Regions from separate parts of the Exiguobacterium sp. JMULE1 genome, predicted to be linked through region 4. Evidence: riboswitches for the same ligand, from Rfam matches in the RefSeq annotation. Region 4 holds a riboswitch; each other region holds the start of a gene.
What was found. A riboswitch is a leader RNA that binds a small molecule or an ion and turns the genes downstream of it on or off. The one in region 4 is predicted to bind thiamine pyrophosphate.
Positions count from the first base shown of each region.

Region 1: it holds a riboswitch for thiamine pyrophosphate, as region 4 does, so the genes downstream of both, thiT (energy-coupled thiamine transporter ThiT) here and tenA (thiaminase II) in region 4, are expected to answer to the same signal.
Region 2: it holds a riboswitch for thiamine pyrophosphate, as region 4 does, so the genes downstream of both, thiD (bifunctional hydroxymethylpyrimidine kinase/phosphomethylpyrimidine kinase) here and tenA (thiaminase II) in region 4, are expected to answer to the same signal.
Region 3: it holds a riboswitch for thiamine pyrophosphate, as region 4 does, so the genes downstream of both, EXW93_RS05950 (thiamine phosphate synthase) here and tenA (thiaminase II) in region 4, are expected to answer to the same signal.

Region 1 is NZ_SGWC01000002.1:1,892,922-1,900,708, reverse strand. It holds gene EXW93_RS10315 (Stp1/IreP family PP2C-type Ser/Thr phosphatase) at 1-566, shown strand, start outside; gene pknB (Stk1 family PASTA domain-containing Ser/Thr kinase) at 569-2,503, shown strand; gene rsgA (ribosome small subunit-dependent GTPase A) at 2,529-3,434, shown strand; gene rpe (ribulose-phosphate 3-epimerase) at 3,437-4,093, shown strand; TPP riboswitch at 4,116-4,225, shown strand; gene thiT (energy-coupled thiamine transporter ThiT) at 4,287-4,847, shown strand; gene EXW93_RS10290 (thiamine diphosphokinase) at 4,849-5,451, shown strand; gene EXW93_RS10285 (amino acid permease) at 5,506-6,909, opposite strand; gene rpmB (50S ribosomal protein L28) at 7,050-7,238, opposite strand; gene EXW93_RS10275 (Asp23/Gls24 family envelope stress response protein) at 7,522-7,787, shown strand, end outside.
Region 2 is NZ_SGWC01000002.1:481,382-489,168, forward strand. It holds gene EXW93_RS16585 (murein hydrolase activator EnvC family protein) at 1-771, shown strand, start outside; gene EXW93_RS16345 (hypothetical protein) at 970-1,218, shown strand; gene EXW93_RS02660 (murein hydrolase activator EnvC family protein) at 1,266-2,246, shown strand; TPP riboswitch at 2,311-2,421, shown strand; gene thiD (bifunctional hydroxymethylpyrimidine kinase/phosphomethylpyrimidine kinase) at 2,537-3,340, shown strand; gene thiM (hydroxyethylthiazole kinase) at 3,321-4,088, shown strand; gene thiE (thiamine phosphate synthase) at 4,078-4,716, shown strand; gene EXW93_RS02680 (hypothetical protein) at 4,737-5,171, shown strand; gene EXW93_RS02685 (ArsR/SmtB family transcription factor) at 5,228-5,596, shown strand; gene EXW93_RS02690 (CHASE3 domain-containing protein) at 5,967-6,605, opposite strand; gene EXW93_RS02695 (YitT family protein) at 6,797-7,663, opposite strand.
Region 3 is NZ_SGWC01000002.1:1,125,074-1,132,860, reverse strand. It holds gene EXW93_RS05965 (thiazole synthase) at 1-205, opposite strand, end outside; gene thiS (sulfur carrier protein ThiS) at 208-408, opposite strand; gene EXW93_RS05955 (FAD-dependent oxidoreductase) at 405-1,349, opposite strand; gene EXW93_RS05950 (thiamine phosphate synthase) at 1,346-1,939, opposite strand; TPP riboswitch at 2,022-2,124, opposite strand; gene nagZ (beta-N-acetylhexosaminidase) at 2,181-3,401, opposite strand; gene EXW93_RS05940 (OsmC family protein) at 3,398-3,823, opposite strand; gene EXW93_RS05935 (MFS transporter) at 4,014-5,198, shown strand; gene EXW93_RS05930 (DoxX family membrane protein) at 5,326-5,814, shown strand; gene EXW93_RS05925 (hypothetical protein) at 5,842-6,135, opposite strand; gene EXW93_RS05920 (hypothetical protein) at 6,214-7,236, opposite strand; gene EXW93_RS05915 (hypothetical protein) at 7,292-7,787, opposite strand, start outside.
Region 4 is NZ_SGWC01000002.1:886,703-894,489, forward strand. It holds gene abc-f (ribosomal protection-like ABC-F family protein) at 1-1,466, opposite strand, end outside; gene EXW93_RS04705 (DUF1002 domain-containing protein) at 1,743-2,624, opposite strand; TPP riboswitch at 2,818-2,924, shown strand; gene tenA (thiaminase II) at 2,998-3,693, shown strand; gene EXW93_RS04715 (hypothetical protein) at 3,745-4,041, shown strand; gene EXW93_RS04720 (glycoside hydrolase family 3 protein) at 4,072-5,988, opposite strand; gene EXW93_RS04725 (sporulation protein) at 6,197-6,970, opposite strand; gene EXW93_RS04730 (class I SAM-dependent methyltransferase) at 7,081-7,787, shown strand, end outside.

The sequences.
Region 1 (7,787 bases), 1.0 Mb from region 4:
CCTTTTCACTCATGCCAAATCGCCCGATGGAATTGTCTGAATGGATAGAACAACGTGTAGCCGAGGCAAATGCCCGGATTCTTCAGTTTTCAAAAGACGAGCAACTTGCAATCGTCGGAACGACCATTGCCTGCGTATGCTGGGTCGAAGATTTGCTCGTCATCGGTCATGTTGGAGATAGTAGGGTCTATGCCCTTGAAGGTACGGCGTTAAAACAATTGACGGATGATCATTCTTACGTCAACATGTTACGACAAATGGGGGAACTTTCGGATGAGGAAGTCGAAAATCATCCACGTAAGAATGTCATCACACGGTCGGTCGGCTCGAACGAAACGGTCGAAGTCGACATTCAAGTCAGAGATGCTCCAGACTATGACCTCGTCCTCGTCTGTAGTGACGGATTGACCGATGAAGTGCCAGATGATGTCATCGAACAGATCATCTTACAGGATGAGCCGCTTGATGAAATCGTCGGACGATTGGTGAAAGAAGCGAATGCTCGAGGAGGCGCGGATAATATTACGATTGCCGCCATCCGGTTCAAAGAAAGAAAGAGGGTCTGAATATGCGATACGGAGATCGATTAAATGACCGCTACCGCATAGAACGGCTAGTTGGAAGTGGCGGGATGGCGAATGTCTATCAAGCCTATGATGAGATTTTAAAGCGTCATGTTGCCATTAAGATTTTACGGACTGAATTTTCGCATGACGAACAGTTCATTCGTCGATTCGAACGTGAAGCGCATGCTGCTACCAGCTTGAATCATCCAAACATCGTTGCCGTCTATGATGTAGGCGAAGAAGATGCCATCTATTACATCGTCATGGAGTATATCGATGGTATGACATTAAAAACATTTTGTGAAAATCAAGCATTACCTGTGCCGCAGGCCGTCGATATCATCGCTCAAATTTGTGATGCGATCGATCACGCCCATGCACACCGGATCATCCATCGCGATATCAAACCGCAAAACATGTTGATTCGAGAAGATGGTACCGTCAAAGTAACGGATTTCGGAATCGCTGTGGCAATGTCGAATGCGACGCTGACGCATACGATGTCCGTTCTTGGATCCGTCCATTACTTTTCACCAGAACAAGCAAAAGGTAAATTTGCGGATGAGAAGTCGGATATCTATTCGCTTGGTGCTGTTTTATACGAACTTGTTACAGGACAAGTCCCGTTCGAAGGTGATTCCCCGGTTGCGATCGCTTTAAAGCATCTGCAAGATACACCGCGGCGCCCATCCGTCTTGAATCCGAAAGTGCCACAAGCGCTTGAGAACTGTATCATGCAGGCGCTCGCAAAAGCACCGCATGACCGCCAACAGTCCGTCGCAGCCTTTAAGACAGATATGGTGACGGCGTTGTCTGACGAACGAGCAAGTGAAGGCATCCGTGGTGCAGAAGAGGATGAGATGGAAAAGACGATGGTCTTATCGCCTGTACAAGTGCCAGAAGAATCAAAAGTGGAACCAGAATCACCCGCTGTCACGACCGTTCAACCGAAAACACCGGAAAAGAAAAAGAAAAAACGCTGGTGGATCGTCCTCTTATTGCTCATATTGCTAGGTGGTGCAGCTACGACGTTTGCGATGTGGCCAGATCCAACGGTCACCGTACCATCTGTCGTCAAGTCGGATGGAGACGAAGCGGAAACGAAGCTTGAGAAACTTGGATTCGTTGTTGAGACGACAGAACGAAATAGCGATACAGTCGAGGAAGGCGATGTCATCAGTCAGACACCGCGTGAAAACGCACAAGTCAAGAAGGGTTCGACAGTCAACTTGGTCGTCTCTACAGGTAGTGCTCCGGTCGAAGTACCGGATGTGACAGATGACGCTGAAAAAGAGGCGATCGCCACATTAAAAGAGGCTGGATTCGCAAAAGTCGAAGTCGAACGTGAAAAGTCGGATGAAATCGCGCGAGGTAATGTTATCCGACAATCGATCTCTGCTGGAACGGAAGTGATTGCAAAAGAACAGACGATTACGATCACTGTCTCAGAAGGAACTTCGTCCTTTGAATTGAAAGATTTGACGAACTTATCGAGTGATGAAGCAAAAGCGTATCTCGATGAAATGGGTCTCGACGGCACGTTTGAACAAGAATTTTCAAGTGACGTGAAGCTCGATCAAGTCATCCGTCAATTCCCGCAAGCCGGTGCACAAGTCGAACCGAACGACTCCGTGACTGTGTTCATCTCAAAAGGTGAGGAAGAAAAAACGGTGACGGCAACGTTCCCTGAAAAGGTCGTCTATGATGCGGTCAGCGAGAACGAGGACGAGGAACCACCGAAACAAGTCATCCGGATTGAGACGGAAGATGCAAAAGGAAAGCGGACCGTCATCGAGGAATCGATTGATCAAGATGAGACATTTGACGTGCCGGTGACGATCGATCCGGGAGAAGAAGGAAAAATTACGATCTATAAAGACGATACGGTGTATCGTTCAAAAACCATCACGTACAATCAAGCAAAAGACGCACAATGAATGTGATGAAAAAGGAGTGCATAGGATGACGGAACAACGCATCGAAGAGAATCGAGAAGGAACGATCATACGCCTGCAGGGTGGCTTTTATGATGTCATGACACCAGAAGGAGAGGTCCGTTCACGGGCAAGAGGGAATTTCCGAAAACGCGGCATCAGTCCAGTCGTCGGAGACGAAGTCGTTCTTCATATCGAAAGTGAGACGGGATATATTCTCGAAGTGAAGGAGCGGGACAACTTTTTAGTACGCCCTCCAGTCGCGAATATCGACCAGGCATTGCTCGTCGTCTCGGCGGCAGAACCTGATTTTTCAGCGCACTTGCTCGACCGATTTCTCGTCTTGATCGAAGCGAAGGAAATCCAACCCGTCATCCTGTTAACGAAGATGGATTTACTTGACGAAGTCAAAGGACCGGCTGTCCGAGAGGCGATTGCCGCTTACCGGAAGATTGGGTATACGGTCATCGAGACATCAAGTGAGACGTTGACGGGTGTTGAGCAAGTCCGTCCGTTACTTGCTGGAAAAACGAGCGTTCTCGCCGGACAATCCGGTGTCGGGAAAAGTTCATTGCTCAATGCACTGGAGCCCTCTCTTGATTTAGAAACAAGTGCGATCTCGAAATCACTCGGACGCGGACGTCATACGACGCGCCACGTCACATTAATGCCGCTTGCCGAAGGATTGATTGCCGATACGCCAGGTTTCTCGAACCTCGATTTTCCGTATGATATGGAAATCGAGGATGTACGGTGGAGTTTTCCTGAATTCGTCGCTGTACAAGATGATTGTAAATACCGAGGTTGCTTGCATTTGAATGAACCCGGTTGTGCCGTAAAGGAAGCCGTCGAAGCCCAAGAAATCATGTCCTCTCGTTATGAGAACTATGGTATGTTTATAGACGAAATCAAGAATCGAGCCCGGAGGTATTGAAGATGATTAAAATTGCACCATCGATCTTATCAGCAGATTTTGCGAATCTTGAGCGTGATGTCAAAGCAGTCGAAGCAGCAGGCGCGGACTATATCCATTTTGATGTCATGGACGGTCAGTTCGTACCGAACATCTCATTTGGATTACCTGTGCTTAGCAGCTTACGTCAAAAGACGGATATGATTCTCGATGTCCATTTGATGATTGACCAGCCAGAACGTTTCGTTGAAGATTTCGTCAAGGCAGGAGCTGACATCGTGACGTTCCACGTCGAAGCGACGAATCATGTCCATCGTGTCTTGCAACAAATCAAAGCAGCGGGCGCAAAGGCAGGAGTCGTCTTGAATCCCCATACGCCATTATCAACGATTGAACACGTCCTTGAGGATGTCGATATGGTTTTATTGATGACTGTCAATCCGGGCTTCGGTGGACAAGCCTTCATCGAGCGTGTCATGCCGAAACTCGCAGCACTTGCGCAAATGAAAGCAGATCGTGGTCTGACATTTGAAATCGAGATTGACGGTGGCGTCAATCCGGAAACGGCAAAGCTTTGCATCGATAACGGTGCGAACGTTCTCGTCGCAGGATCAGCAATCTACAATGCACCAGATTATGCGGAAGCGATCACTAGCATTCGTCAAGGGGCTGCCGTATAATAAGAACGAGAAAACGAAATATGATGACCGCAAGGGGTGTCGCTTGAAAAGCGGCTGAGAGGAGTCTTTTAGACTTTAACCCTTCGAACCTGTTCCGTTCAAACGGACGTAGGGATGTGGCGCACGCAGGCAGTACGGCGTTCGTCGTACTGCCTTTTTGCGTCCTCTCGTACAATGAAGGAGGAAAAATAACATGAAACGGTTACAAATGATGATGGAAATTGCCATCTTTGCCAGTCTCGGAGTCGTCTTTGATTTACTGATTCCATTCAAAATGCCACAAGGAGGCTCAATCAGCTTAGCGATGTTACCGATCTTCGTCATGGCATTTCGCCATGGTGTCGTTGGAGGGGTCGTTACGGGAGCGCTTGTCGGTACGATTCAATTGATGTTCGCTCCACAAGTCTTGACGATCGTTCAACCGATGCTTGACTATACGATTGCGTATGGTGTCGTCGGATTAAGTGGTCTGTTCGCGCGTCAAGTCAGACTAGCCGCGCGCAATGGACAAAAGAAAAGCTTGATGGCGTTCGTTCTCCTGGCGACGTTATTAGGCGCAGGACTCCGTTATATCTGTCATGTCATCAGTGGAATCGTCTTTTTTGCCGAGTATGCCGAAGGTCCAGTCGTACCGTATTCATTGATTTATAACGCGACATACATGGTACCGTCTTACGTTCTTTGTGGTGTCGTTGCGGGTCTTTTATTCACGACTGCGCCACGCTTACTCCGTTATTCGGCACGAGGCGTCTGAGATGCGGGCGATTCTCGTCTGTGCCGGTCCGCGAGAAGAAGCGCCGGATTTACGGACGTTTTGTCAGCCAGGTGATTTTATCGTCGGTGTTGACGGTGGTGTTCAGACGATTGAATCGTTTGGGCTGACATGCGACCTGACGATTGGTGATTTTGATTCGCTTGGTTATGTACCAGAAGGGGCAATCGTTCATCCGGCCGAGAAAGATGAAACGGATCTCGAACTGGCACTTCGTACAGTCTCAGAGAAGAAACAGTTTGAGGATACCTTCATTATCGGGGCGACAGGTGGGCGGCTCGACATGACCGTCCAAAATGTATATTTATTGAAGCGATACCCAGAGGCACGACTCGTGACGAAACGAGAAGAGGTACGATACTTGGCTGAGGGAACGTATGCAGTCGAAGCAGGGAGCTATTATTATCTTTCGTTCATTCCACTCGTACCATCGACTTTAAGCTTATCCGGAGTCAAATATCCACTTGATGCACATCCAGTACCGGTCGGAGGTTCCTTGACCGTCAGTAATGAATGGTGTGCGTCAGAAGCGAAGGTAGAGCTCCATCAAGGAGAACTATTGATGATGCGGACGCTTAAGGAATAGCACAATCATAGGAAAGAGGCCGTGGATGACTCCGCGACCTCTTTTTGTATGAAATTATTCTTCGAGTTGAGAAGGGGCGACACGGATGTCGCTTTGGGCGGATAGATGTTTTCCTTTGACGAAGAGATGATAACTTCCCCACATGACGAGGAAGAAAGGAACACCGATGTATAGAGCGATTCGTTGATCCGCTTGAAACGCAAGACTGACGAGGACGACGACGTTTAACGTCAGCGAAATCAGTGGTAACACCGGATAGAGTGGTGTCTTGAATTTCAGTTCGGATACATCGTGTCCGTTTCGGACGAACTGACGACGAAACGCGAGCTGAGAAGCAGAGATGGAAATCCAGCCGACTTGAGCGCCAAGTCCGGCTAAGGACAAGAGCCAAATGAAGACGGTATCCTCTGCGAAAAACGCGGTCAGGAGCGATAACATCGCGAACATCATCGTAAAGAGTAAAGCACGCATCGGCACACCACGTGCATTGACGTAAGATAATTTCTTTGAAATCATCCCTTCTTGCGCCATCGCCCATAACATCCGGGTCGCCGCATATAATCCGGAGTTTCCGACGGATAATAGTGCCGTCAAGACGACGATATTCATCAAATCAGCAGCGTACGGAATGCCGATCGCATCAAAGACCATGATGAACGGACTGCTGACTCCGCCAGCCGTCTCATACGGAATTAATGCACCAACGATCGTAATCGATAAGACGAAGAAGATGAACGTCCGCCAGACTGTATTGCGGATCGCTTTTGGAATCGATTTTTCAGGCGTGTCGGACTCCCCAGCCGCGACACCGATCAATTCCGTTCCTTGGAAGGCGAAGTTGACGGCGATCATCGTCGTCAAGACACCGAGAATCCCGTTTGGAAACCAACCGCTTGCCGTAAAGTTCGCAAATAACGATGTTGGGCGATCTGCTTCCATCGGTAACCAGCCGAACCAGGCAGCGCCACCTAGAATGATGAAGAAAAGGATCGCGAGGACCTTCAAACTCGAGAACCAGAATTCGGCTTCACCGAATGCTTTGGCGGAGACGGCATTCAGACCGAATAGCAAGACCGTAAAGATGGTACACCAGACGACGACCGGCACGTTCGGAAACCAGCGGTCCATCAAACTGCCAGCAGCCGTGATTTCGAGCGCGACCGTCACGGCCCAGCCGAGCCAATAAATCCAACCGACGGCAAAGCCGATTCCTGGTCCGATGAAGCGGGTCGTATAGGTCTGAAATGACCCCGAGACCGGCATATAGACCGCTAATTCCCCTAGACATAACATCGTCAGATACATGATGGTCCCACCCACGATGTAACTGAGGACCGCCCCGAGAGGTCCTGCTTGTGAAATCGTTAACCCTGACCCTAAAAATAAGCCTGTCCCGATGATTCCACCGAGTGAGATCATGAACAGGTGTCGACTCGTCATCTCTCGTTTGAGTTGCATGATGACTTCCCCCAATTCTGACAAAATAAAGTACGTTCCTATTGTAAGCGTTTTCAATAAAAGCGACAATTAGTTTATGAGAAAAATAAATGAGGGTATAAAAAAACCGGAAGGGAAGATTCCCATCCGGTGGTTGCGCCTTATACGCGTTCGACTTTACCTGATTTAAGAGCTCGAGCTGAAACCCAAACCTTTTTCGGCTTACCGTCGACGAGGATACGTACTTTTTGTACGTTGACTCCCCAAGTACGTTTTGTTTTGTTCAATGCGTGTGAACGGTTGTTACCCGACTTTGGCGATTTCCCAGTAACGTAGCATTTACGTGCCATGCGTTCCGCCTCCTTTTATGTTGTTTTGCGTTCGTCCTAATAGACACTTTGCTATCTTAGCATGGTGTCAGGGCGGTTGCAACATAAAAAAAGTAGCTGACAAGAAAAAAACTTGACAGACAACCTCGAAATTTAAAATAATGGATGAGGATGATGGTAAAAGTTCATTTGACCGCTACTATTTTTCACTTATTCATTGTATAGTCAGTACGGCGACTTTTCAATAGTAGGTCCTTATAGTAGAATTATGAGAAGAATACAATATTCAAAGGGGGCTACTCAGGTGGCGATCGAGATGAAAACGACCTATGGAAAGATTGATGTAGATAATGATGTCGTCGCGCAACTTGCGGGCGGCGCGGCAATGGAATGTTTTGGTGTCGTTGGTATGGCATCCCAGTCTCAAATCAAGGATGGTCTTGCTGAACTCTTAAAACGTGAGAACTTTGCACGCGGTGTCATCGTTCGACAGGCTTCAGAGCAGGTCCATATCGATATGCATATCATCGTAAGTTATGGAACGAAAATCTCAGAGGTGGCGAATAACGT
Region 2 (7,787 bases), 410 kb from region 4:
ACACAATTGATGGATGCAAAAGAAGTCCAGCAAATTTTGATCGCTCAAGAAAAAGCGATTGCAGCTGAAAAAGCAGCGCGTGAACGTGAAGCACGAATCGAAAAAGAACGTCAAGCTCAAGCGGCACGTGAAGCAAAAGCACGAGCAGAAGCTGAAGCAGCTCAAGCAGCAGCTCAAAAAGAAGCGGAACAACAAGCCGCTAAAGAAGCAGCAGCTCAGCAAGCAGCACAAGAGAAGGCAGCGCAATCAGCAAAACCTTCTGGTTCGACGAAACAATCGGCACCAAAACCATCTACACCAGCACCAACTGCGCCAGCACCGTCAGCTCCTGCGACACCTAAACCGTCACCATCATCAGGCGGACTCTTCATTCATCCAACTGCTGGTGCTGTGACACAAGGGTATGGTTCTGCAGGCGGAGAAAACGGTTATACGTTCCATAACGGGATTGACTTCGGTGGTCCAGTTGGCACGCCGATCGTTGCAGCTGCAACTGGTACAGTCATTACAGCATCAGGTGGCGGCCCTTACGGAAATCACATCATGATTGCTCACCAATTGAACGGGAAGACATATACGACAGTCTATGCACATATGAGTTCATTGAACGCTAGTGCAGGTCAACGCGTCAGCCAAGGTCAACAAATCGGTACACGTGGTAGCACAGGAAACTCAACAGGTCCACACTTGCACTTCGAAATTCACGTTGGTGGATACAGCTACAGTGCAACAGGTCCAGCTAACTCAGTAAATCCAATGACTATGTTTTAAACAGTGAAGAATCGTTGCATATGCAACGATTCTTTTTTTTATATTTGATAAGAAATATATATTACAAAAAAACGTTTTCACTTGAAATGTAAATGAAATTTTTTTGAAACGATTAGGGTGCTATAATCTATTTCAGATATGAGAGAAACTTGAATACTATAATAAAAAATGAAAATACATAAGTGAGGAAAACGATATATGCTAAAAAAACTAATTTCTACCATTGTTTTAGGGGCATTACTTACAACAGGTACACAACCGATCGCGGCAGCAACGATTAAAGAAAAAAAGGCAGAAAATGCCGCTGAACAACGTAAATTAGAAAAAGAGATTAAAAAGCAAGAAGCTAAAATTTCAAAAGAACAACGTCAAATCAATCGAATCGACGCAGCGATTAACGAAAAGATTTTCCAAGTTTCCGAAAAAATAAACAAATTAAACAGTTAAGCAATCGAATCGATGAGTTAAAGGCAGACATCGTTCGTTACGAGGAGATGCTACAGAAGCAGGAAGAACTTCTCGGTGATCGTTTACGTGTTTTCCAAGAAAACGATGGAAACTCGATTAAGTGGGAAGAAGTCATTTTTGGATCAAAGGATTTAGGTGATTTATTCAGCCGAGTCATGGCGGGTAAAAAGATTGCTGAACAAGATGATAAAATGATTTCAGATTACATCGCGACACAAAAAAAATTAGCAGAAGCAAAACAAGCACTCGTTGAGAAAAAAGCGGAGCAAATGCAAGAAAAGAAAGTATTGCTTGAACAAAAAAAAGCGTTGAAAGCTCAAATGAAAGAGCGTAGTGCTACACTCAAAAAATTACGAAAAGGGAAGACGAAGTTTACGACAGAACTGTTAGACGCAAAAGAACTGCAAGCGACTCTCGAAGCGCAAGAACGTGCGATTGCGGCAGCGAAGGCAGCGGCTAAAGCAGCGGCTGAAAAAGCAGCAGCAGAGAAAGCGGCAGCTGAAAAAGCTGCTAAAGCAAGTGCTCAAGCAGCAAAACAAGCCAATAAGAATACAGAATCAACAAGTTCAGATACAACACCAATCGCTTCAGGTGGTGGGAAATTTGTCCGACCATCTTCTGGTGGGGTATCACAAGGGTTCGGACCAGCTAGTGGAGCAAATGGTTATACATTCCATAATGGCGTCGATTTCAAAGGTCCCGTCGGATCTCCGATCGTCGCAGCAGCAGCCGGAACCGTCATTACAGCATCAGGTGGTGGACCTTACGGAAACCACGTCATGATTTCGCATTTCTTGGATGGAAAAGTCTATACGACGGTTTACGCTCATATGAGCTCATTATCTGTTCATGCAGGACAAACGGTCTCTCAAGGTCAGCAAGTCGGAACACTTGGTAGTACAGGAAATTCAACAGGACCACACTTACATTTCGAACTACATGTCGGAGGTTATCAATATAGTGCTTCTTCTCCTCTGAATGCAGTGAATCCATTGGCATATCTGTAATCAAAAAACGGGCTTCGGCTCGTTTTTTTTTGCTGCTATGCTACAGTTAAGGCGAAACGAATACTTGAGCAACTAGGGGAGCTGGAGGAATCCGGCTGAGAGGAAAACCAATCTGTTTTCGACCCTATTACCTGAACTGGATAATACCAGCGTAGGAAAGTTGAGCCGAACGGATACCGGAATGCGTGTATAACGCTTTCGTATAGCGTCGACTGCTTTTTTACAGCGGTCGACGCTTTTTTTGTCGGTCACGACTCCCTTACATTGCTCGATGGGAAGGTGAAAAGAACATGAAACATGTACTGACGATTGCAGGATCCGACTCCGGTGGTGGAGCTGGGATTCAAGCAGATTTAAAAACCTTTTCGGCTTTAGGCGTTTATGGAATGAGCGTCCTGACAGCTGTCACGGCGCAAAATACACTGGGTGTTCAAGCGGTGGAAGAGTTATCTCCAGAAATCGTAGATGCCCAGTTAACGTCGATTTTCTCAGACATTCGTGTCGATGCGATCAAAATCGGAATGGTCTCGAATGCGCAGACGATTCGTGTCATTGCTACACATCTCCGCAAACAGACAGTTCCGATCATATTAGATCCCGTCATGGTCGCTAAAGGGGGACATGCCTTATTACGGACGGAAGCCGAACAAGCATTGATTTCGGAGCTTTTACCGCTTGCGACACTCGTCACACCAAATTTACCGGAAGCGGAGCGTTTAACAGGACGATCGGTCACCAATCTAGATGAAATGCGACTGGCGATGCATCAATTAGCTACACAGACAGGGGCAGTATTACTAAAAGGTGGACATCTCTCAGGAGCTGCGACGGATTTGTTGTTTGATGGGGAAGTAGAACACCGCTTCACATCGGAACGGTTAGACAATCAACATACTCATGGAACTGGTTGTACCTTATCTGCGGCGATTGCGGCGCGGATGGCGCTTGGAGAAGATTTGACAGATAGTGTAAGACAAGCAAAGAGCTATGTCACGGAGGCGATTCGTCATGGATTTGCTCTCGGACAAGGTATTGGACCGACACATCATTTTCATTCACTTTGGAGGGATACACATGTTTACGACCATTCTTGAACACAAACCACTCATTCACCATCTGACGAACACGGTAACGATCAACGACTGCGCAAACGTCACACTCGCTGTTGGAGCATCACCCGTCATGGCGGAAGACATTCGCGAAGTAGAAGAGATGGTTAGACTCGCGCAAGCCCTTGTCTTAAACATTGGTACGATCGATGCAGACATGCAAGCAGCTCAACGACTTGCAGCCGGTGAAGCGGGACGTTTGAATGTCCCGATCGTTCTTGATCCAGTTGGAGCAGGGGCAACGACATTACGTACTGCCTTTTCTAAAGAACTCATTAATCTCGGGTGTACGGTCATCAAAGGAAATACTTCTGAAATCAAGACGTTACTTGGGGAAGACGGACGAACTAAGGGAGTCGATGCTGCGGGAGATGCAATGATGGATCGAGAAAGTATTCGTGCATTCGCTCGCAAACACAAATCTGTCCTCGTCGTGACAGGTCCGAACGACTATATCACGGATGGAACGCGCGAAATGGAATTACATGTAGGAACACCTCGTCTAGGAGACATCACGGGTACGGGCTGTATGACGGCTTCCTTGATTGCGAGCTTCCTCGGCGCAGGATATACGGCGTTTGAGGCGGCTGTTCACGGAACATTCGTCATGGGAAAAGCAGGAGAACAAGCAGTCTCTGCGCAAGGTCTTGGTGATTTTAAACGAGAATTGTTCAATGCGATCAGCCTCATGACGGAGCAAGAACTGGTGGAGGTGACAGAACGTGTCAATTGATTACTCCATCTATGCAGTGACGGATCGTCGTTACCATCCTGGCGTCGCGATCGAGACGGTCGTTGAGGAAGCTGTTTTAGGTGGTGCGACGATCGTGCAACTACGAGAAAAAACCGCACAAGGAAAGGAATTCTACGATCAGGCAGTTCGGTTGAAGAGACTGACGGATCGACACGACATTCCTTTGATCATCAATGACCGGATCGATATCGCGTTACTCGTCGGAGCTGGTTTGCATATCGGACAAGAAGACATTCCTTTAACCGCAGCACGTCGCCTTTTACCAGATGCTGTAATTGGTGTGTCGGTAGCCACTGTTGCACAAGCGATTGAAGCAGAACGAGACGGAGCCTCTTATTTAGGCGTGGGATCTCTATTTGCGACGTCATCCAAAGCGGACGCTGATTCCATGTCGCATACGATGCTTCAGGCGATTCGGGAAGCCGTACGATTACCTCTAATCGGTATTGGTGGAATCACAGCAACAAATGTCTCCACCCTTCCCATCCCGCTAGAAGGGTACGCCGTCATTTCAGAAATTTTCGCTAAAGAAGATCGGCAACTCGCTGCGCAGCAAATGACAGATGCTGTGCGAGAATGGCATCAATCACTTCAGAACAGGGTATAATCCGTTCAGAGGTGATTGTATTGAAATGGCAGACGATCCGTTTTCGCGGCTATTGGATTCGATATCGGTTAGAACCACAAATCATTCGAGTCGATAATCAGGGGATCTACCATCTAGGAAAAGTCTTATTTCCGCGTCCTAATCGTATATCTTATGAGATGGCCCTTTTATTGAAAGAAAAGTATGAAAGACGCTACAAACGTCCGTTGTATATTAAAACGAGCTCGATTGCGACGGAAATTTGGGGACATACTCATTTAGACATCTATTACCGGGTACTTCTTCGTCTACCGATTCCGACTCGGCTACGACAGCGCTATTCGAACCGATTAGAGAGTACGAAAATCATTGATATCGGCGTACGCGCTGTCGATCAAAATCGAATCGTCTGGGATATCGGAGATTATGTTGGAGGATGGTTCGTATTTTGGCTCATTCGTAGGCGCATGCGCTAAACTTGCAATGTTCTGTTTTCCCATGGTGCAATATAGGTAAAAACGAGGTGACGGACATGGATATTCCCCGTTGTGAAACGATTGCGATTGACGAACAACGTGCGTCTGAAATCGGACAAGTCGTGGATACGATCCCAACACTTGAAATCGGAAAGCTATTTAAGATTCTTTCGGATGCGACACGACTGCGAATCGTTTATGCGTTGACGATTGAAGAAGAACTATGCGTTTGTGATGTCTCAGCCTCTGTCGACTGTTCGATTGCGACGGCGTCTCACCATCTTCGGTCTTTGTTGAAACAAGGACTCGTCAAGTTCCGAAAAGAAGGCAAAGTCGTCTATTATTCCCTGGATGATCATCATGTCTCATCGCTTGTGCATATGGCTATGGAACATGTGCATGAGGGAAAAGCAGTACGTGAATGATTCTTTAGAATAACGAAAAGCGTAGCTATTGCTGCGCTTTTTTTGTTCATCTCGGATCGTTTTCCTAGGACAAGCATCGACCTCGTCCTGTCAATCAAGATGACGCCTCTATAATCTGAAGAGGCTGACTCGAAAAAAGAATAACTCATCTTTTCAGACCCTTTCCTCAGGCGAGACACAAGCTGGCTTTCTTGCTTCATTCCAGCAGAAAAGCAGGTCTCGTTCGTCTCTGATAGCGCAAAATCGCGCTTGTTCCTGTAGAAGTGGCGTGTGACGCGTCATTCTTTTTGTTACGAGATAAGGGTGGCAGAATGATGATCTGCCACCCTTATCTTTGTAAAGACTGACTTTTGAGTCAGCTCCTTTTTGTTTATTCTTGTGCTGATTTCTCTGATATGGCAGGAACGAAGCGATGGAAGAAAAAAATCGTTGCACTAATCATCAAAAAGGACAGAATTGACAGGCCGAGGCACATCCATTTATATGTAGCAATTAACGCATCCGATTGTTGTAATTTTGCCTGAAGCGTTCGATATAAATCATCTTTTACACGTGATAAGTCTTCAAGGATCGTCTGAGTCGTTTGAGTCGATTGTCTGGCGAGACGTTTTGCTGCTGCTGGACTTTGGCGTTCATATACGACGAAAACCCGTTCGATTTCTGACTCCCAGACATTGTTGCGACGAAGAAGATCTTTAATTGTTCCTGGAGTAGTCGAAGATTGATTCAGACTATTACGTAAGTCATGAATTTTCGAAGTCGAAAAATAATATTGTTCAATATAACGATTATCTTCGTACAATAAGAGGCCGCGGACTGCGTTTGCTCGATCTCGATTATGTTCAACCAACTGATCGACTTGATTAATTAACGGTATATCATGATCCTTCATCTGCGCTGTCATCGCCGCAATTGTCCGATAACCAGATAAGGCATAAATGATTGGTATAGAGGCAAATAAACTGATCAAAAGAATCAGCAGAACACGCTGACGCCATAGTGAGTGCATGCAATCATTCCTTTAAATAAAAAGACATGTCATTAGCTTAACTACTATTACAAGAAAAGTGAAGCCTGTCTATTTTTTGAATAGGGATAGGAAAGTAAGAAGTCAGTATTCTGAATAAAAAAGCAGGAAAGCTAGTGCAATCCGAGAAGCTGTTTTATGTAGAAGAAAAAGCGCAGCTTGGCTGCGCTTGGTTAAAACGAATAGGAATGTTCCTTATAGTTTCCGAAAACCGTATGAATTTCTGAGAATGTAACGAATGCATTTGGCTCAACGGAAGAGACGATCTCTTGCAAACGGACGATTTCATTATTTTGAACGACGACATAGACCATTTTTTTCGTTCGGTTGGAATATCCTCCACGTGCATCGAGAATCGTGACACCACGACCGAGTTCTTTTGTAATGACTTCATTGATTTCATCTGCTTTCTCACAAATGATGATACATTGCTTAGAAGCAGAATAGAAACTGTAAACCGTCTGAAGGGCTTTGGCGCGAACGAAGCTCATGATGAGCGCGTACATAACGTGTTTTAAGTCAAACACCCACCAAACAAGGATGTAGATGACAAGATCTTGCATCAGAAATATGCGAGGAAGTGGCCAGTTATGAAAACGAGCGAAGAAAAATTTTCCAAGAATATCAAGCCCTCCAGTTGAAGCACCACCGAAGAATATCAATGCCATCGCAAGTCCAGAGACTAGACCGGCAAAGATGGAGGCGACGAGCGGATCATTTAAAGATTCCGGAACAATTTGAGTCGGAATCCAGTCGATTAAAAAAGAGGAAGCAACGACGATGATGCCGGATAAGAACATGAACCGTTTACGCAGAAAACGAAAACCTAAAAGGAAGAGTGGGATGTTTAAAAGCAATTGCGTTAAACCGATTGGCGTGTGGAAGAGCTCTTGGATGATGAGTGTGATCCCCATGATACCGCCTGATCCGATATCATTTGGAGATAGTAGTAAACTGATGTAAAGGGAATAAAGCAATGTACCGATGATTAAAAAACTAATTTTTTCAACTCTCTTTTTCTGTGGGTGTGTTGTAGTCATGGCAATATGATGAGTGACCTCATGCTCCTCCTTCTGTGAGTATCTGCCTGCAAGAGTACGCCCATATGCATAAAATTTCAACCCTTCTTATGAAAAAAGATGAAAAAGGGTACGTTTTTTTAGG
Region 3 (7,787 bases), 240 kb from region 4:
TTGGAAGTAGATCGTACTTCGCTAAATCAAGCGACTCCAAGAAATTCGCTTGTTGTTTGTCGAAGATATCGAGCCGACGGACGGCAAATGTCAAAATTTGTGAAGCAGACGCATCGATTGCTTTCTGCTGTACCGTAGCATCCGTATATTTCCCTGTTCCGAGCAATAACCGTGATTCAAATGTCTTTTCTCCAATTTTCAGCATGTTTATCCTCCTCCTACGAAATGAACGATTTCAAATGTGTCATTGTCCCGAACGACTGTCTGACCGTACGCCATGCGATCGATAATTTGTCGATTCTGTTCGACGATGACGAGCTTTTCCCCTAAGCCGAGTTGCGTGAGCATGTCCTCGATCGTTTTAATCTGTTCGATCGTGTGGTCATTGCCGTTAATCGTAATGTTCATCGGACTTCCTCCTTCTGAATCAACCGTAATGTATTTACCAAGACTTCCGCTGTCGCTGGTGCGAGTAATATGCCATGCCGATGATGCCCTGTCGCTAGGAAGATCCGACGGGATGAATCGGTGACTCCGATATATGGCAAGCCGGACACCGTTTGCGGTCGTACACCGGACCAGACTTCTTCGATGACCGCGTCACGAATCGGTGGATACAGTCGTTCTGCTGCTTGAAGCAGTGACATGATCCCAGCGACACTGACGCCGACCGTCTCGTCGTGCGGCAGTTCGGTCGCACCGATCAAAATCCGTCCGTCAGCTTTTGGCACGAGGTAGACGGCTTCATCAAACAGAATCGAGCGTAACGGCTGACCCGCGAGACGGACGGCGAGACACTCCCCTTTGACCCCATATGTCGCGATCGAATTTCCGACTGTATCGAGCAAGGCTTGCGACCCGCGTCCGGCAGCGACCGTCACTGTTCGTCCGGTCCACGTTCCTGCGTTCGATTCGATCCTGATGAAGTCATCGTTCTCTTCGATGCGTGTGACATCTACCTGTTCTTCAATCGATATGCCACGTGCGTGTAAGGCATACATCAATGCAGTCGTCAGTCGTCGTGGATCGATTTGACCGACAGCTGGAAACAGATGCTCGCGTCCTTTACGTTTTAACAAAAACGGTTGTTCCCGGTACCCACAATCGATGCCTGTCTCTCGCTCGAGTCGACGTGCAAGCAACGGATACAGACGACGACTACGTGCGGCAAGTGCATGCAATTCCGCCCTCAGCTCGATGTCCGTCGCGAGCATCCCGGCAGCTGCGCGGCTCGTTCCTCGTCCGCATGTTCCACGTTCTAAGACGACGACGGATTCATTCTGACAGGCGAGACCATAAGCAAGCGTCAACCCGATGACTCCACCGCCGATGATGATGTGATTCGTCATACGCGAACCCCCTGATAACGCTTGACGGCGGCGAGTGGATCCGATTGACCGAGAATACCCGATAAGACGGCGATTCCGGTTGCCCCGGTCGCTGCGATTTCAGGCATGCATTCTGGTGTAATCCCACCGATCGCAATGACTGGTTTCGTCGTGAAGGTGACGACTTGCTTTAATGCGTCGATCCCTCGGGGTGGTAGGTCCGGCTTCGACGCTGTCGGATAAATATGACCGTACAGCAGTCGGTCGGCTCCTTCCGCTTCTGCTGCCAGTGCCTCTGCTAGTGAATGGACCGATTTCCCGATGACGAGATTCGGAAAATGACGTCGCACATCGCGGACACGCAAGGAACGGCGCGTCAGCTGCACACCGATGCCGGCGACATGGGCGACGTCGACCCGGTCATGAACCGTTAACTGTTCAGGCGAATAACCATGCCCAAGGAGTGCTTCAATCAGATCAAGTAATTCTGCCGCCGATAAGTTCGGTTCACGTAGATGCAGCTGATCCGTATAGGGTTGAAGTGATTGAAAGGTCTTTATTTCGTCAAGCGGATGAATGGATCCCGTCGAAATCAGATGTAAACGCATCATGTTCTTCCTTTCCATACGAAAAAGGACCACTCCCGATGTTGAAGGGAGTGGTCCGAAAATGCGCTGAAGCGCTAAGGATATCTAGGGTTTCGAGCCACTTCCCTCCGCTAGTACGAACTAGATCAGGTTCAAAGGGTCCGGATACTTCCGTCTCAGTCTGCTGGGAGACTCCCCTAGTGTCTTTTCGTGTTTAATTGGCTTGCCCCATTAGTCTAGCATGAGTCGCTTTGCTTCGCTAGTCCTAGTTGAGCGCTTCCACTTGCTGAATCAGCTCCGATTTCGTCGGTCGCTGTTGCTCTTGGCTGTCGGCATACGTCTGCTTTAGCTTCAGGATGCGCATTACTTTAGCATCGAGCATCTCCGGCGTCAGCGTTTGGTCTTTGACGGCTTGCATCACTTCAGCATGAACTTTTGCGTAAGCACCTGCCTCTGAAAACATCGCCATATCAGCTCCATTGACGAGCGACTGACGTGCCGCTTCTGCGAGACCATATCGTTTCGTGATCGCTCCCATGACGAGATCATCCGTGATGATGACACCGTTGAATCCGAGTTGCTGACGCAAGAGGTCAGTCAAGATCGGCTTTGAGAGCGAGGATGGATTCGTATCGTCATACGCGGGATAGAGAATATGGGCAACCATCACCATCTCGGCGCCCTCTTGAATCGCTTCTTTAAACGGTAACAGTTCCGTCTGCTTCAGTTCTTCCTTTGATGCCGTCACTTTCGGTAGCCCGACATGGGAATCGACACTCGTATTGCCGTGACCGGGAAAATGTTTGACGACCGGAATCGTTCCCGTCTCCTGCATCCCGTGCATCAGGGCCGTACCAAGCGTCGCGACGGTCTTCGGATCAGCACTGAACGCACGGTCGCCGATGATCGGATTGTTCGGATTACTGTTGACGTCTAGGACCGGTGCGAAGTCCATGTTGAAGCCATAAAATCGTGACAAATGTCCGAGCGTACGTCCGATATCTTCCATTTTCGCATCATCTGCTCCTTGCGCCATCCGTTGACTCGTCGGTAGACGTAATCGTTGATCCGGTACCCGGCTGACCCGTCCGCCTTCTTCATCGATCCCAACAAACGCATACGGTTTTTGATTCGTCTCTTGAATCGCACGTGTGAACGTCAAGAGTTGTTCTTCTGACGTGATGTTTCCGCCGAGCAATAAGACCCCGCCAATCGCATGCGTCTGTAACAATTTCCGGTCAGCTGCTGAAAGTTCCGTGCCGGCGACTCCGATATAGAGCAGTTGATCGATTTTTTCTGACGTCGACATCGCTTTTAATTGTTGCTTTAGTTTTGCTTGTTGTCGTTCTTCTTTCGTCGGCTCAGGCTTCGGTTTCTTTTCTTCTGTCGGTTGTTTCGATTCCGGTTGTGATGATTTCGTTGGTTCCGTCGTCTCCTGCGCACACCCTGCAAGCAACAGGCAACCGATCAGTACGACTTTCTTCACAAAGGATCCTCGCTCCGGACACCATTGATCGAATAATAGACGGAAATCTCAGCGTTCAGGGATTGCGAGACCGAACAATATTTATCCTTTGATAACGAGATGGCGCGACGGACCTTATCTTCCGGGAGATCTCCTTCGAGCCGGTAATGAATCGAGATCGACGTAAAACGCCGCGGATGGTCCTCTGCCCGTTCTCCTTCGATATCCATTTCGAAATGGGTGATCGTCAAGCGCATCTTCTCTAAGATCGAAACGATATCAATTCCGGTACAGCCGGCAACGGCATGTAGCAGTAGCTCAGTCGGTCGCGGCGCTTGATTTTCACCCCCGTTTTCGGGTGCTGCATCCATCGCCAGGTGATGCCCTGATTCCGTCTGTCCACTAAACCCCATCTGTTTGTTCCATGTCACTGTCGCTTGCATCGTTTCCACTCCTTTATAAGTAGTCTTCTTCTGTAGTATACGCAAAAAACAGTACGCCTGGAAATTCACACGCTATTTCGAATAATGGTTCTTTTCCCGAAATCTCGCTTTGCGATACCCGACGAAATCGTTTCATGCTATCCTGTTACTCATAGTTTCGCGCGCAAGCGCTAGAATTGAGGAATTATCCATGTCACCTACTACTCGTTTAAGTCGACGCGATTGGCTCTTGATCGCCACGTTGTCGCTCCTGACGTTCGTACTCGGAACAAGCGAATTCGTCATCGTCGGGATCCTCGCTGAAATCTCCTCAGCCCTTGATATCACGATCGCAACAGCCGGTACGCTCGTCTCAGCCTTTGCCATCTCCTTTGCAATCGGTACACCGATCGTCATGTCGCTGACCGGTCATCTGGAACGGCGTCGCCTGATCCTACGTCTCTTACTCGCCTGGGTCTTACTGAACCTTGCCAGTAGTTTTGCTCCAAGTTACGAAGTGTTGCTCGCAACCCGCATTCTGACAGCCATCTTGACTGGTGTCTTGATCTCACTCGCGATGGTCGTCGCAAGTGACGGTGTGCCTGTCGCCAAACGCGGTGTCGCCGTCTCGTTCATTTTCGGTGGTTTTACACTCGCGAACGTTCTCGGTGTCCCCATTGGAACGTTCATCGGGCAACATGCTGGCTTTGAAGCTACGTTCTGGCTAACGACAGTCATGGGAATGATTGCGTTCCTCGCAGTATGGAAGATCGTTCCGGTCCAGCAATCGACGGGTTCTGGTTCTATTAAGGAACAGCTTGGATTGCTCGCCAACCCACGGATCCTGATCGCCTTCTTTATTCCGTCGTTTGGATTCGGGGCAACTTACGTCGTCTACACATATCTCGTGCCGATTCTGCAAACAGAACTCGGGATTGCGAAAACGTGGATCAGTCCGATCTTGCTCGCTTACGGCGTCGTCTCAATCTTTAGTAACATCCTTGCCGGCAAGATTGCTAGCAAAAATCCGATGGGCCGCTTACGGTTCGTCTTCGTCGTGCAAGCAGTCGTTCTTGCTGCATTATACTTCACGACAGCATCCCTTCCGCTTGGTCTGTTCAACATCGCCTTGATGTCGTTGATGTCGATTCTACTGACGACTTCGACACAAATCTATTTGATTGACCTCGCTGAAAAGTTCAACCCGGAAGCAAAAGGACTCGCCGCTTCATTGATGCCGGTTGCGAGTAACGTCGGGATTGCTTTTGGTTCGGCACTCGGTGGCATCGTCTATGCGAACGGTCCGATGATGAACACGGCACTCGTCGGTGGACTGGTCGCGCTCGTTGCTGCTTTATTAACTGCAATCAGTCATCGCCTCGATCAACGCTCATGAAACCGTTACCTTGTCCTTTTTTGTAACAGGTCGATGACGGTTCGATGACGTTATGATGATAGTCCCCATCTCGCTGATGATTTTTCAGTATGATGGGGACTATGTTGTAGTAGAGGAGTGTCTGAAAGTGAAAACATTACACATCATCGGTCTCGGTCTGTTGACAATCATCCGACTCTGGCTCGGAATCCAGTGGTTCATCGCTGGAATCGGTAAGTACATTAATGGCTTTGATGCAAAACCGTTTCTCGAAGGAGCGCTCGCGAAGTCAACGGGCGAAGACGCACTCGTCAGTTCCTGGTACGCGACGTGGATTGAGCAACTCGCCTTACCGAACGTCGGGCTGATCAACGCCTTGATTCCGTTCGCGGAACTCGTCGTCGGGATCCTGTTGATTCTTAGTCTGTTGACGGTTCCTGCAATGGTCGTCGGAAGCATCATGAATCTCAATTACTTACTCGCTGGGACGATTGCGTTGAATCCAGTATTCTTAGCAGCATCAATCGCCTTACTGGCTGCAGGACGCTTTGCGTATCAAATCGGTATCGATTACTGGATCATCCGCTGGTATCGCTCGTCGCAGCAACCGCATCCCCTTGACCGGATTCCAGTCTAACAAAAAAACTCTCCCGCACGGGGAGAGTTATTTTTTTTGTTGCTCAAGAATCGTCTGTTGTGTCGGGGTCCCGCCGACTGAGACCGTACGCTCGAGGAATAGGTATGGTTTACCATCAACTTCAAAGCGACGGTCACCGAGATAACGTGCCGAATGCCCATCCGTTGCGAGTTTTTGTTCGATTGCTGCGACATGTTCGTCGAGTGAATAAAACCGATCGTCGAACGTCATCGTGATGTTTTTCTTACGATACCCGAGTAAGAAATTGTAGTAGAACCAATACATAGCACCTGCGAAGACAACAAAAATCAAGAATTGCATGTGAGTTCCCCCTTTGTATAGTCTTTATACGTCGAAAGAAAACGGGAGGTTTCAAATATTTTACTATTTTTTCGTAGTTCAGTTGATTGTCATCCCGTTGAGTTGAAGGTCACTCTTAGGCATGTCATATTTGATTGTCCCCTCGTATCGAACTTCTTCAGTCTGTGCATCTAAAACAAGGATAGATGTGCCATTTTTCTTTGTTTCGATGAAGGAATACACTAAATCGTTCTCAAGGATTGCCGATGTGTGTCGTTGCACTTCATTGGCATCTCGTTTAGGTAAATCATAACGATGCTGCGTGAATTGCTTTGTTCGTAAGTCAAACGTCGACCATTTGATTTTTGTTTCGGTCATGTTCTCTGTCATCCCTACGACGGTACCTTCGTCTATCACACGTGTATCCCACATGTCTTCAACTTCAAACAACTTTAATCGTGTCGTTTTTGAATTGTCTCTCAGATAAACTCTTGTCTTGGAATCGTCAGGCATCTGTCGATATAAGACACGATTCTGATAGATGGCGAGTACCTCATCGTCTTCTGTTAATTGAAATGGTAAATCCATAAGTTGGACTGTTTTTTTCTTTAAATCAATCACGTAGATATGATTTGTACCTGGTTTTTGTATAACATCGCCAATTCGTTTGACATATAACTTCTGTTTCGTTCGTTGAAATGGTTGATAGTAGATCCCTTTAGTCTTTGCCGGTTTTGGTAAAGAAACAATCTGCACCTTTTCCGTGCCACGTTTCCATGATTGTAGATCCCATGATCCATCTTCATTGACGTGTAATCCAAATACCTCTTTGTCTTGCTCATATCGTGATAATTCGATTTGGTTCATGAAATGCCGGAAACTACGCGGGGCATCCGTCACATCGGAGTAATCTCTAGCGAACTCAGACAAATAATTCGTTCGCTTTTTTTCAACTTCTCCTTTTAACGTAACTTCGTAATCTGTTTTATAACTTTCAGGATCATTGAATTCGAATTGAAGTTGTTTCACCAACGGATCATCTGAAGTTCCCTGTAACGTTTGGACCGTAAATGTGGGCTCATCTGTTGAAGAAGAGTACACGGCGTAGACTCCAAGTGTCAAAATACAAATGACTCCCAAACACAATATATATTTATAGGTTCGCATAGTATACTCCTTACACCGTAATTTTTCGTTGCAGTAATCGAAGACTTTTCCAGATCATGTACACGAAGTAACAGAGACTTAACCCAATCAGAAGAAACATCGCCTCTGTCTCCAGTAAGTAACGCGTCTCATCTAAAAGCGCTAATATACCAATCGTTAAAGCAACAGGAACAAAAATTTCAAGTCCAATTCTGATAATGGCTTTTCCTTTACGGAATGAACGTTCGATTAAAACCAACAAGAAAATAAAACTGACAATGAATAGTGAAATGGCGAGAATGATCCCTAAGTCGATCAGATTCATCGTATAAAAATCGTTCATCACGTTTCGGACTGGACTTAAGTTACTTTGATTTTGATATTCCGGCTGAATCAACCAATCAAACAGATAAAAACCTGATTGCAATACACACCACTGAATGCCAATAAAACTTACGATGATTAAAAAGACTGTCGTCAATTTTGAGAAGAAAATACTTGCCCGATTTCCTGGAAGCATCAATAAA
Region 4 (7,787 bases):
GCTTCTTCGAGTGTCTCTCTTGATTCAATATCGAGATGGTTCGTCGGCTCGTCGAGAATTAATACATTGATCGACGAATGAACGAGGACGGCGAGTTGCAATCGCACACGTTCGCCTCCGCTCAGTGACAAAATGGACCGAAAGACAGTTGGTCCAAAGAACAGGAACCGGGCTAGGATATGGCGGGCTTCCGCTTCTGGAACGGCAATCCGGTCTCTAAACCAGTCGATTAACCGCGCGTCCTCTTCGAAATGGGCATGCTGGGACAGGAAACCGATCCGATTCGATGGTCCACGCGTGAGTGTGCCTGCGTCAGGTGATAATTCGTCAAGCAGCAGTGAGAGCAACGTCGATTTTCCGCTTCCATTCGTTCCGACAATCGCGATCCGATCCTGTGCCATGATCTCGAACGAGACGTCATCAAAAATGTGGCGGGTTCCGTAAGCAAACGAGAGTTCTTCAGCGCGAAAAACGACTTGGCTCGTGTGATCAGTGGAAGAGAAGGAGACATCAGCGGTTTTGGCTTCGAGTTGTGGTCGTTTAATCCGTTCGATCCGCTCGAGTGCTCGTTCCATTGATTTTGCTTTACGGAATAATTTCTCACTCGGTGGAGACGCTTCGTTTGCCCATTGCCGGAGTCGACGAATCGCTTCCTTCATTTTCTTTATTTTTTTCTGTTGCTCTTGGTAGGCGTGGAACTGTTCCATCAAGCGACGTTCACGTTCGACGACGAACGCGCTGTAGTTCCCTATATAGGTTGTCAGTTCACCGTCCTCGAGTTCAACGATCGAGGTGACGACGGCGTCTAAGAAGACCCGGTCGTGAGAGACGAGCAGGATGGTTCCTGTGTAGTCCCGTAAGAACTGCTCCAGCCATTCCACGGCAGCTAAATCAAGATGGTTCGTCGGTTCGTCAAGAATGAGCAGATTTGGCTCCATGAGTAACATGCGACCGAGACAAATCTTCGTCTGTTCACCACCACTCAACTGGTGGAAAGGACGAGTGAGTAACGGACGAAGGTGTAACCCGTTCACCATGCGCTCGATTTTCGAGTCGAGTAGATAGCCATCCTTTTGTTCGAACGCATTCGTCGCTTCCGCATATCGTGCGAGTAACGCATCAAGATTCTCTGGTGCTGTCGCCATCATTTGCTCCAACTGTTGCATCCGAGAACGGATCGCGAGGATGTCTTCAAACGCTGTCCAAAGGACGTCGAGTCCGGTCATCGTTTCACTATATACAGGAAGTTGTTCCAAGTAGCCGATCGTCAAACCGTTCTTTTGATAGATGACACCACCGTCCGGTTGCTCAAGGCGAGCAAGCAAGCGGAGTAATGTCGTCTTACCACTCCCGTTTCGTCCAATCAGACCGACACGGTCGTATTCGTTTAAGAAGAGGGAAACATCCGTTAAGATCGTTTCGCCTCCGAATTGTTTGGTCAGGTGTTGAATGTCGCAAATCATCATAATCAATTGATCCTTTCGCGCGCATCAAAAAAGGAGAGCGCAAATAGCACTCTCCCTAACGTGTGAAAGATGCGCTTTGCAGTATTTTTCATTCATGAAGTTCTTAAAAAAGGACAGACGGGTGCCTTAGAACGCCATTTCATGAAAAATCGCGCGCAACAGATACAATTGTTCCATCAACCAGTGTTTGCACGCGGCAAAGTCCATCTTTTCACACCACCTTTCGTTTCAGATATCTCTAGTTTACTATTTTTTTGTCAGTTACGGAAGTCTGAATTATTTGAACACACCCGCGATTGAACTGAAGAAGTCACTGAGTCCATCGAATAATTTAGCGAAAAATCCTTTCGTTTCTTCTGATGTTGCGAACGCGTGGATGTCTTGCCCCGCATTTTTCAAACCACTCTCGATTTGTCCCCAGTTGATGTTCGCTTGCTCCATTTGATTGAATAGATTCGTCAACCGGTCCATTTGTGCGTCAGACAACTGGATATTGTTGTTTTGAATGACTTGGACGATCAGGTTTTCGACCTCGACTTTGGTTTCCGGTTTTTGATTGGCGATCTCAGCCTTGATCTCATTCATTAAGTCAGCGACTTTATCCGTGCCGACCGTTTTTCCGACGTCTGATGTGACCGATAATTCTTGCTGTGCTAAATCCTTGCGTTCGTCACTTAACTTAATTCCCGTCTCAGCGGAAGTTTGATCGTACGCTTTCATGATTCCTGTCAGTGCCGATGTCCCGGTCACCTTGTAGGGAGAAGTGATCGTGATGTCGGCATCTTTGACACCCGCTGTGACGAGAGCGTTGAGATACATATCCTTCGTCACCCACGTGATGTTCTCCGTCGAGACGGAAAGTCCATCTCCTTTTTCCGTCAGTTCGATCTTAGCTGACGAATACATGTTGCCACCTTTTTGCGACTGTGGAATGTTTTTCCCAAGATATTTTTCTTCGTCAGCAGAGGTTGCGATGATTGGCGTGATGCCTTCCGGTGCATTGAGACGGGAAAGCACCCAAGCCTTATCCTTTTCGCCGAGCGACTCACCGAGTGTGACGATCGTCTTATCAACGACTTGTTCGGCAGAAGCGGCTGTCGGAAGTAATAGAGCAGAAGCGATAACGGCTGATGCCATGATTTTTGTTGGTGTATGCATAATGAAATCCTCCAATTGTAAGTAACAGAATGAATTATAGTATCAGGTACTAAATTTAGTGTACGGTAACGATGTCTGTTCGGAATCGGTCTGCAGATGGAGACGGTATCCGTCTTCTGACACTCCATAGTATAGCGAAAAAAGGACAACTTGACTTCCGTTTTCAGCATGCTATAGTGGATGAGAATCGAATAATGACCACTAGGGGAGTCAGTAGGCTGACTGAGACGAACGAAGACGTTCGGACCCTTTGAACCTGATTAAGTTCGTACTTACGGAGGGAAGTGGCGTCAAGTCTTGTTCTTCTTGCGCCATGCCCGTGTGTTTCGGGGTGGTGTTTTTTCGTTTCATACCAAACGAGGAGGATGAGATCATGACATTCACACAAGAAATCAAACAAGCGGCACAAGCGTATTGGGATAGTAGTTTTACGCACCCGTTCGTACAAGGAATCGGGGAGGGGACGTTACCACTCTCGAAATTTCGGCATTACGTCATGCAGGATGCCTATTACTTAAAACACTTTGCGAAGATTCAAGCGAAGGCAGCGTCAAAAGCAGACGACTTCGCGACGATCGCGACACTTGCCGAACATGCTACTTCGACTTACGAGGCAGAGCTGAGCTTACATCAATCATTTTTTGAGCCGCTCAGTATTACGGCAGCAGACCTTGAAGCATTTGAACCGGCACCGACAGCATATGCGTACGTCTCGCACATGCATCATGCGAGTGAAGGAACGCTTGGTGAGACGATTGCTGCCATCTTGCCATGTTACTGGTTGTATTACGAAGTCGGGCAACAATTACTGACGTGTACACCGGAAGAAAAAATCTATCAGCAATGGATCGACACGTATAGCTCGGAATGGTTTGAAAAGGTCGTCTTGGAACAGATTGCACGGCTTGATGCGCTGGCGGAGCAAGCGAGCCCAACGGAACGCGAGCGGATGAAACGTCATTTCGTGACAAGTTGTTACTATGAGTTACTCTTCTGGCACATGGGGTGGACGGAAGAGACGTTCACGTCGGTCTACGAAACGATTCCAGCACGCCCGGTATCTTCTTAAACCAGTAGATGGTAGAATTAGGAATACCATCTAGTGAAAGTAGGGATTGGAATGGAAATCGTAGTCATCGCACTCGTGATCCTCGCGGCATATGCTATGCAACGAATGCTTGGTAAAGTCAAAGTAAGATTTGTAGGACTTATCATCCCAACGTTGATTGTGTTATCCGGTATATCCGCATCGACTCGAAACTTCAAGGTAGCGTATAGCATGGGAAGCTATATTTCTGCTGTTCTTGTCATCGTCGTCTATGCACTGCTGACTTATTGGTTATACCGCGTCTACCATCGTGCGAAAGAAGAAGCTGAATATCCGTATCAATCATTAAAAGACCGAGGCATCCTTTAAGGAGCTTCGGTCTTTTGGTGTATCACGTCATCATTTTTTCCAGTTTTTAAAGCCGTCACCGAATTCGAGATGCAGTTGATCGGTAAAGACACCGTTCTTAAAGACCGGCACATCAACCGGTAAAGTGCCTTGCGGTTTGAACGTTCCGAAGATTGCTCGGATACCTGCAGGCAGGTTCGGTCCCGCTGATTTTAGATTGCCTGCTTCGGAGTCTGGACCGTTTGGATCGCCTTTGAAGCCATAGACGAGGACGTGTGCCGGTGCGTCCGGTTGAACGGCGACATCGTATGGGTTACGGAGACTGAGCAGGACGGATGGTGTATCCGTTTGTTTCGCATAGCGGAAGATCGAAGCCGGAATCGCTTGTTCTGGTGCAGTAGGTAGTAGTTTAGCACTCGTGTTGACGTTGGAACCGACGATGATGTAATCTGCTGCATCGAGTTGCGCCCGTAATGTCGGGTTTTGGTCGAGCGGTAGCGTAGTAGCCGAGTAATTCGCTGTCGTCACGTGCCAGTTCCGATTCTTCGGTAGGGAAGCGATCGTTTTTTTCATGCTGTCCGTTTGATCCGCCGCAGGAGCGATCACAAGAACGTTGGCATTCTTTTTCGGTTTGAATGGTAAGGTCCGCTGATCATTTTTCACGAGTGTGACCGCGGCTTCCGTCATCGCACGTTCTTTTGCTTTATGCTCGGGACTACCGACGATTTGGTTCGATTGCGCGATTTTTTCAGCTAGGGATGTCGTGTCAGTCGTACCGTTCCAAATTCCGCGTTCTGCTTTCAGTGTCAGAATCCGCTCAACCGATTGATCGATCCGTTCCTCTGAGAGGCGACCATCTTTGACTGCTGCGATCACATCCTTGAAAATCCGGTCGAGTTTTGTGACATCCTGCTCGGAACGAAGGATCGTCGGCATGAGCGCGATATCGACACCGGCGTCAAACGTCTTTAAGACGGCTTCTGATTCCGTGAAGTTGTCGGCGATCGCCTGCATGTTCAACGCGTCTGTGATGACGATGCCATCGTAGCCAAGTTTTTCGCGCAGTACGCCCGTGATGACATCATCCGATAACGTCGCAGGTAAAGGGAAGGTACCATTTGTCGACGTGACGACTTCAGGTTCGATTTGCGGCATCCCGATGTGTCCTGTCATGATCATATCGATGTCTTCAGCAATAGCTCGCTTGAACGGTACGAGCTCGACTTGTTCTAGCTCCTGCAGGGACCGGTCAACGACCGGTAATCCATAGTGGGAATCGGTCGCCGTATCGCCGTGACCCGGGAAGTGTTTGGCGGTCGCCGCGACACCTTCAGACTGAATTCCCTTCATTAGAGCGGAACCGAGTGTGCCGACGAGCTCCGGATCACTCGAGAACGAGCGGACACCAATGACAGGATTTCCAGGATTGCTGTTGACGTCGAGAACCGGACCAAAGTTGACATTGATGCCGAGCGCACGCAGTTCCGAACCGATGATATGACCGGCATCATTCGCGTATGCACTACTGCGGGTCGCACCTAACGCCATGTTGCCAGGTAAGTTCGTCCCTGTTCCGAGCCGAGTAACGATTCCACCTTCTTGGTCGATCGTGACGAAGAGCGGAATATCGTTGCTAGCGTCTTGTTTGACGACTTCTTGCAGATCATGAACGAGTTTCGTCGTCTGTTCGGTTTCGCTGACGTTCTCAGCAAACAAGATGACGCCGCCTAAATCATAGCGATCGATGATGTTCGCGACTTCTGGGGCAAGCGACGTATGATTGCTGCCATTCCACTGCCGGAAGTCCGGCATGATCATCTGCCCGATTTTTTGTTCGAGTGTCATCGTGTCGATTTTGTGACTGATCCGATCGGCTGAAGATCCTGCCTCTGCCATGACAGGTAAACTACTTGAGACGAGTACTGCTGCGAGTCCGGCTGTTAACGTGAACTGTCCGATTTTTTTCATGATGTATGTCCTCCTTTAGTCAAACCGTGACTGGAATTCTTTTCAATACGGACAGTATAGCAAGGTGTTTGTTTTAAAACAATATTTTATTTGTAAACGATTTCAAATTGAAATAAATTTCAAAGATGTTTTTAGACAAACTGACTTGAATGAAAAAAAGTGACTCCCCCTGAAGAGGAATCACTTTCAAGTAAAGTCGATCGATTGATCAGCTATAGCGTTCCACGATGCTTGTCAGCTGACGTTCGACGAACGATTGATCCTGCAGTTCACTATTGGACAGACGCAGTTTGATCATCGACTCATCCGCACCAGCCATTTCACTGAATAATGAACCAAGACTGTGCGCACGACGGTCGACTTGGACGATTAAATCAATCCCTGAGCTGTCTTGAAGCATGATGATTTCGATCTCATCCAGTTTATGGGCGTAGTGTGTATTGCGAGCTGAATACTCAAGCTCCTGAGCAATCGGTAAATCTTTCCGGAATCGTCCAGGTAATTTTTCCGTATCGGCTTTTTTCAATCGGAAGCCAAGTGACTCCATCGCGTCTAAGACTGTCGCTTGGTAGCGGTTTGCTTCGACGATGACGGCGTCACGGTCCGATGGATCGACGGCTTGAGCGATGTCGAGTCCCGTCTCGATCCACGATTTCGATTGACTGACGGAGAGTGGTGTATTCAGCGGTACGCGTAATGTAAAGGGAATTTCCCGCTCGACACCCGCTTCAATCGTGAACTTCGCTTCATTTAAGGCAAATCGGTCGAGCGTGAAGGTCGTAAACGTCGTGCTATCATTGACTTCTTGTTTGTACTGCGTGTTGAATTCAAGATAAATTCGATCAATTTCTTGATCGACGTTTCCACCCTTGATATGGACGACACCGTGAATTTGACCGCCTGGTTCACAGCGGTCATCCGTCAAGCGTGTATCGACCGTTGCGGCACCGATTCCGATTTGTGAGAGAATTTTTTTGAACATGATGAATTCCTCCTTTTGATTACGTACGAATGATAAAGCGTGTAAACTTGTCGAACAGGTACGAATTTGCTACAGTTTCGAAAGAACATCAGAAAAGGACGGGACGACTAGTGGAACTACATGAATTAAAAGCGAGTCTTGCCTCGCAAATCACGCAAGGAACACTGATCCATGCAACGATAAGTAATCCGCGTCAAAAATCAAATGATCTCCGACGAATCAAGGTAAAACCGATTCTATTAAGAGATACGGTGATGATGCAGGTAGAGTTTCAATTTGAACGCGTTATGAAGCATGAAAATATTTTAATTGACGATTTCGTCGGACGACTCGATGACTGGTTCACGGAATTCCGTCAATTCTTATTCCGTTTTGAAGAAGAAGAATGGCAATTCCAGCTCTCGAAAAAGATGAAAGTCGCGATCAAGACATCCAAAAAGGAGCCGATGAAAGCTCTCTTGTCGCATGACCGAAAAAAAACCTATCTATTAGAAGACGGTGTGCCGGTTCCGTTTCTGATTCGCTTAGGCGTCATGACGGAAGCGGGTCAAGTCAAAAAACAGAAGTATGATAAGTTTAAACAAATCAATCGCTTTCTTGAATTCGTTGAGGATAGCATTGCTGCCTTGCCAAAAGGAAAAAAACTCCGGATCTTGGACTTCGGATGCGGGAAGTCGTATTTGACGTTCGCTCTCTATCATTATCTAAAAGTCGTCAAAGGATTCGACCTCGAAGTGACAGGTCTTGATTTAAAGAAAGAAGTCATCGAAGAATGTACGCAAATTGCGCGTGATCTGGATTATACCGATCTGACATT